Regions from separate parts of the Streptomyces sp. NPDC047108 genome, predicted to be linked through region 1. Evidence: predicted binding sites of a transcription regulator. Region 1 holds the regulator's gene; the other holds the start of a gene.
The links. The regulator HrcA, encoded in region 1, represses chaperone genes, less so after heat shock. The targets are predictions, from matches to a motif close to TTNGCACTCNGNNNNNCNGAGTGCNAA.

Region 1 (3,411 bases):
GGATCCGGGCACCAAGTGGTCGACCAGCACGCCCAGTCGGGCGTCAGGGCCCGGCGCGAAGCCGTCGACGATGGCCGGGAGGTCGTCCACGCCCTCCAGGTACTCGACGACCACGCCCTCGATGCGCAGATCGTCGCCCCAGACCCGTTCGACGAGTTCGGCGTCGTGGCGCCCCTCGACGTAGATGCGCCCGGCGCGCGCGACCCGCGCCCGCGCGCCCGGGACGGCGACGGAGCCCGACGCCGTACGGGCGGGGGGACGCGGCGCGGCGACCGCGGGCCGTACGAGCGTGACGACCCGGCCCTCCAGCAGGAAGCCGCGGGGCGTCATGGGGAAGACGCGCTGCTTGAGGAAGCGGTCCTCCAGGGTGACGACCGGGCCCTCGGCCGTCTTCTCCCAGCGCACCACGGCGCCGCAGAAGCCGGTCGTGACCTCCTCCACCACCATGTCCGACTCCACCGGCACCTCGGGTGCGGGCTTCTGCTTCTTCCACGGAGGGGTGAGGTCGGGCCCGTAGCTTCGCTTGCGCATCCGACCGACCTTACGGAGCCGGGGCCGCCGGCGCCTACGACACGCCGAACCGCTCGGCCAGCTCGCCGCGCTGAGCCCGTACGAAGCCCGCGTCGACCACCGCTCCGTGGCCGGGCACGTACAGTGCGTCGTCCCCGCCGAGGTCCAGCAGGCGGTCCAGTGCGGCCGGCCACCGGGCCGGGATGGCGTCGGGACCCGCCTGCGGCTCGCCCGACTCCTCCACCAGGTCGCCGCAGAAGACGACGCTGCGCTCTCCCCCGCGCCCGGGCACGAGCACCGCCAGGTCGTGGCCGCTGTGCCCGGGACCGACGTTGACCAGGACCGCGTCCCTGCCGTCGCCGAGCGGAACCGTCATCTCCCCGCTGACCAGATGGTCCGGCCGCAGCAGCATCTCGGCCGCCTCGGCCGCGCTCTCCCCGTCGACCCCGTGCCGCACCGCGTCCTCGCGCAGCGCCTCGCGCGCTCGCGTGCCGCCCAGCATCAGGTCCATCCGGATCGCGCCGTAGACCTCCGTCCCCGCGAACGCCGCGGCGCCCAGGACATGATCGAAGTGCGGGTGCGTGAGTGCGAGATGCGTCACCCGGCGCCCCAGCATCTCCTCCGCCTGCTGCCTCAGCTGGGCGCCCTCGCGCAGGGTGGCGCCCGCGTCCACCATCAGCACGGCGGAAGGACCGTGGACCAGACCGGCCGTCGCGTCCCAGCCCGGCAGGCGGCGGCGGGCGACGCCCGGGGTGAGCTGCTCCCAGCCCGCCTCTTCCCAAGTGCGGTTCATACGACGACGCTAGTCCCAGCCAGGTAGCGTTGCTCGCTGCCGAATTCACCGGACCGCCGGCGCGGGACGGGGGCCGGCGGGCGAGTCGGCCGCCCTTGCCCTGGTCATACCACCGCGCCGTACACTGGCCCGGGGGAAGCTGGCACTCAGGCACAGGGAGTGCCAAGCCCGGACCGAGGAACCGAAGCTGGAGGTGCGCATGCTCAGCGAACGCAGACTCGAAGTGCTGCGCGCCATCGTCCAGGACTACGTCGGCACGGAGGAGCCCGTCGGCTCCAAGGCGCTCACGGAGCGGCACGGCCTCGGTGTCTCGCCGGCCACCGTCCGCAACGACATGGCGGTGCTGGAGGACGAGGGGTACATCGCCCAGCCGCACACCAGCGCGGGCCGTATCCCGACGGACAAGGGCTACCGCCTCTTCGTCGACAAGCTGGCCGGCGTCAAGCCGCTGTCCCAGGCCGAGCGCCGCGCCATCCAGAACTTCCTGGACGGCGCCGTCGACCTCGACGACGTGGTCGGCCGTACGGTCCGGCTGCTGGCGCAGCTCACCCGTCAGGTCGCCGTGGTGCAGTACCCGTCGCTGACGCGCTCGACCATCCGGCATGTGGAGCTGCTGTCGCTGGCTCCCGCCCGGCTGATGCTGGTACTGATCACGGACACCGGCCGCGTCGAGCAGCGCATGGTCGACCTGCCGGCGCCGTTCGGCGAGACCTCGCTGGCCGACCTGCGGGCGCGGCTCAACAGCCGGGTCGTCAGCAGGCGGTTCGCGGATGTGCCCCAGCTCGTACAGGACCTCCCCGAATCCTTCGAGGCGGAGGACCAGCCCGCGGTCTCCACGGTCCTGGCGACGCTGCTGGAGACCCTGGTCGAGGAGACCGAGGAGCGACTGGTGATCGGCGGCACCGCCAATCTCACCCGCTTCGGGCACGACTTCCCCCTGACCATCCGGCCGGTGCTGGAAGCCCTCGAGGAGCAGGTGGTGCTCCTCAAGCTGCTCGGGGAGGCCAAGGACCCGGGCATGACCGTACGAATCGGGCATGAGAACGTTCATGAGGGGCTGACGTCCACATCGGTCGTCGCGGTCGGCTACGGTTCGGGCGACGAGGCAGTGGCCAAACTCGGCGTGGTCGGACCGACCCGCATGGACTACCCCGGAACGATGGGAGCGGTACGCGCAGTGGCACGTTACGTCGGACAGATCCTGGCGGAGTCGTAAGTGGCCACGGATTACTACGCCGTACTAGGCGTGCGCCGCGACGCAGGGCAGGACGAGATCAAGAAGGCGTTCCGGCGCCTCGCCCGTGAACTGCACCCGGACGTCAACCCGGATCCGAAGACCCAGGAGCGGTTCAAGGAGATCAACGCCGCTTACGAGGTGCTCTCCGACCCGCAGAAGAAGCAGGTCTACGACCTCGGTGGCGACCCGCTCTCCGGCGCCGCCGCGGGTGGCGCGGGCGGCTTCGGGGCGGGCTTCGGCAACTTCTCCGACATCATGGACGCCTTCTTCGGCACCGCGTCCCAGCGCGGGCCGCGGTCCCGTACGCGGCGCGGCCAGGACGCCATGATCCGGCTCGACATCGAGCTGGACGAGGCGGCCTTCGGCACCACGAAGGACATCCAGGTCGACACCGCCGTCGTGTGCACCACGTGCTCCGGCGAGGGCGCGGCACCCGGCACCTCCCCGCAGACCTGCGACATGTGCCGCGGGCGCGGTGAGGTCTCGCAGGTGACGCGGTCCTTCCTCGGCCAGGTCATGACCTCGCGGCCGTGCCCGCAGTGCCAGGGCTTCGGCACGGTCGTGCCCACCCCGTGCCCGGAGTGCGCGGGCGACGGGCGCATCCGCTCGCGGCGCACGCTGACCGTCAAGATCCCGGCGGGCGTCGACAACGGCACCCGGATCCAGCTCGCGGGCGAGGGCGAGGTCGGCCCGGGCGGCGGCCCCGCGGGCGATCTGTACGTCGAGATCCACGAGATGCCGCACCCGGTGTTCCAGCGGCGCGGGGACGACCTGCACTGCACGGTCACCATCCCGATGACCGCGGCCGCCCTCGGCACGCAGGTGCCGCTGGAGACGCTCGACGGGCTGGAGGAGGTCGACATCCGTCCCG
Region 2 (3,411 bases), on a different contig from region 1:
CAGCCGCCGGCCGGACCGGCGGGCCCGCAGCAGCCGCACACCGCCCCGGCTCCGGCGGCTCCGGCCCCGCAGTACGGCGCCCCGTACGGCGCCCCGGCTCCGCAGCACGGTGCTCCGTACGCCCCGCCCGCCCCGCAGCAGCCGTACCCGCCCCAGCCCCAGCAGCCCCAGGCGTACGCCCCGCAGCAGCCGCCGGCACACGCGTACGCGCAGCAACCGCCGCAGCCGCAGCCGCAGCCCGGAAACCCTTACGGCGCCTGACACCTGGCCGTCCGGCGTCCGACTCCGCGGCCCCTTCAAGGAACGGCTCGGTCTGCTCCGGAACCCGGGGTCCCGGAACCAACCCCACCCCCGGACGGGAAACGGAAACGCCACTGGGGCGGCACCCTCGCGAGGGTGCCGCCCCAGTGCTCAGGACGGTTGATCAACCGAAGCGGTCGATCAGAAGTCCATGTCACCGCCCGGCATGCCGCCCGGGGCCGCCGCGGCGGCCTTCTCCGGCTTGTCGGCGATGACGGCCTCGGTGGTGAGGAAGAGCGCAGCGATGGACGCGGCGTTCTGCAGCGCGGAGCGCGTGACCTTCGCCGGGTCGATGATGCCCTCGGCGATCATGTCCACGTACTCGCCGGTGGCGGCGTTCAGACCGTGACCGACGGTCAGGTTGCGCACCTTCTCCACGACGACGCCGCCCTCGAGACCACCGTTGACGGCGATCTGCTTGAGCGGGGCCTCCAGGGCCAGGCGGACGGCCTGGGCGCCGGTGGCCTCGTCGCCCTCGAGCTCGAGCTTCTCGAAGACCGAGGAAGCCTGGAGCAGAGCCACGCCACCACCGGCGACGATGCCCTCCTCGACGGCGGCCTTGGCGTTGCGCACCGCGTCCTCGATGCGGTGCTTGCGCTCCTTGAGCTCGACCTCGGTCGCGGCACCGGCCTTGATGACGGCCACGCCGCCGGCCAGCTTCGCGAGGCGCTCCTGGAGCTTCTCGCGGTCGTAGTCCGAGTCCGAGTTCTCGATCTCGGCGCGGATCTGGTTGACCCGGCCCTGGACCTGCTCGCTGTCACCGGCACCGTCGACGATGGTGGTCTCGTCCTTGGTGATGACGACCTTGCGGGCACGGCCCAGCAGGTCGACACCGGCGTTGTCGAGCTTGAGGCCGACCTCCTCGGAGATGACGGTGCCACCGGTGAGGATGGCGATGTCGCCGAGCATGGCCTTGCGGCGGTCACCGAAGCCCGGGGCCTTGACGGCGACGGACTTGAAAGTGCCACGGATCTTGTTGACGACCAGGGTGGACAGCGCCTCGCCCTCGACGTCCTCCGCGATGATCAGCAGCGGCTTGCCGGACTGCATGACCTTCTCCAGCAGCGGAAGGAGGTCCTTCACCGCGGAGATCTTGGAGTTGACGATCAGGATGTACGGGTCGTCGAGGACGGCCTCCATACGCTCCATGTCGGTGGCGAAGTAGGCGGAGATGTAGCCCTTGTCGAAGCGCATGCCCTCGGTGAGCTCGAGCTCGAGCCCGAAGGTCTGCGACTCCTCGACGGTGATGACGCCTTCCTTGCCGACCTTGTCCATCGCCTCGGCGATGAGCTCGCCGATCTGGGTGTCGGCGGCGGAGATGGAGGCGGTGGAAGCGATCTGCTCCTTGGTCTCCACGTCCTTGGCCTGCTCGAGCAGGGCGGCCGAGACGGACTCGACGGCCTTCTCGATGCCGCGCTTCAGGGCCATCGGGTTGGCGCCGGCGGCGACGTTGCGGAGACCCTCCTTGACGAGAGCCTGGGCGAGAACGGTCGCGGTCGTCGTGCCGTCACCGGCGACGTCGTCCGTCTTCTTCGCGACCTCCTTGACCAGCTCGGCGCCGATCTTCTCGTAGGGGTCCTCGAGCTCGATCTCCTTGGCGATGGACACACCATCGTTGGTGATCGTGGGGGCGCCCCACTTCTTCTCGAGGACAACGTTCCGGCCCTTGGGGCCGAGGGTCACCCTGACGGCGTCGGCGAGCTGGTTCATCCCGCGCTCGAGGCCGCGCCGCGCCTCCTCGTCGAACGCGATGATCTTGGCCATGTGAAGTGTCCTCCACGGACTGGGGTTCCCCCCGCCGTTAGCCGGGGGACGGTGGATTTCTCCGGACCGCGTGGCGCCCGCGACGGACGGCCTGCGTGCCCGGCGGTCCCTTGCCCCGCCCGGCCTGCCGGCCTCACCGACCCGGTCCTTCTGTCACTCTCAACCTCAGAGTGCTAACGCCAATGATTAGCACTCGGGGCCATCGAGTGCAAGCGCCTCAAGGGCTTCCACGGACTCCACGCCCGACGCGGGACCGGCCCTCGACCGAGCCCCGACCGGCACCGAAACGGCGTACGACCGGCCGCTCCGGGGACGGCGCCCTCCCCCGGCCACGTGCCGCGCACCCCGAACTCCCCGCCCCCGCCCGCCCGTCATGGCACCGCCGGGCACGACCCGCGCCCACCCACGGCGAAGGGCCCGCCCCCTTGAAGGGGACGGGCCCTTGCTTCGTACGCCAGTGGTCAGTCGGCGCGTCCTTGGTGTCAGCCTGCCACGCGGACCATGTCCGCCTGCGGCCCCTTCTGGCCCTGCGAGATCTCGAACTCGACCCGCTGACCTTCTTCGAGGGTGCGGTAGCCGTCCATCTGAATCGCGCTGTAGTGCACGAAGACGTCCGCACCACCGTCGACCGCGATGAAGCCGTACCCCTTCTCCGCGTTGAACCACTTGACGGTGCCCTGAGCCATCCCTAACTCCCCTATTACTGGCCCTTGCGCAGGACCGCACTCCGCGGACCCGGGTCAGACTTCACCCAGACCTCACACGACCACCCCAACCGGCCGGTAGGGGTGCGTCACGTGTGTGCCGGAACGCGTCGACCGCGGCTGAATGTATCTGCACGAATGCCGTCTGCAACAGGTCAATCAGACGAGAATTCTGGGCGCGCTCGAACGGCAATTCCCGTCCATATGCCGCCAGTTGGGGGCAACTCGGGCCGGGCATTGCTCATCAATCCGACATAGCGTGCACACACTTGGGGCACAACTCGTCGGTACTCATATGCGTTCGGCAAGGGCGCCTAGGGGGGATGCGCCCAACTCTACCGCGCTCCATGGCGCGGAATGACCCCCTCCACTTCTCTCACGGAGGGGGTCATCACGATTACGAAAGGTTGTTGAATTTCACCGCCACCCGGCCTCTGAAGGACCCGTTGGTGGACGGTTCGTCAGCAACCGCCCGCGACCGCCGGGATGATCGAGACCCCGGCGCCTTCGGGGGTCGCCGTCTGCAGCCCGTCCTCGAAGCGGACGTCGTCGTCGTTGACGTAGACGTTCACGAAGCGGCGCAGCTTGCCGGTGTCGTCCAGGACGCGCGCGGCGATGCCCGGGTGGTTCTTCTCCAGCGACT

Region 2: groL (chaperonin GroEL) is a predicted target of HrcA. The motif match lies at 2,251-2,277, and genes of this name have one in related genera.

Annotation. Positions count from the first base shown of each region.
Region 1 is NZ_JBEYUP010000003.1:486,620-490,030, forward strand. Features, by position in the region: gene ABZ822_RS10315 (DUF3097 domain-containing protein) at 1-531, opposite strand, end outside; gene ABZ822_RS10320 (MBL fold metallo-hydrolase) at 566-1,303, opposite strand; gene hrcA (heat-inducible transcriptional repressor HrcA) at 1,503-2,519, shown strand; gene dnaJ (molecular chaperone DnaJ) at 2,520-3,411, shown strand, end outside.
Region 2 is NZ_JBEYUP010000001.1:545,520-548,930, forward strand. Features, by position in the region: gene ABZ822_RS02335 (hypothetical protein) at 1-261, shown strand, start outside; gene groL (chaperonin GroEL) at 442-2,064, opposite strand; gene ABZ822_RS02345 (cold-shock protein) at 2,547-2,750, opposite strand; gene ABZ822_RS02350 (ubiquitin-like small modifier protein 1) at 3,230-3,411, opposite strand, start outside.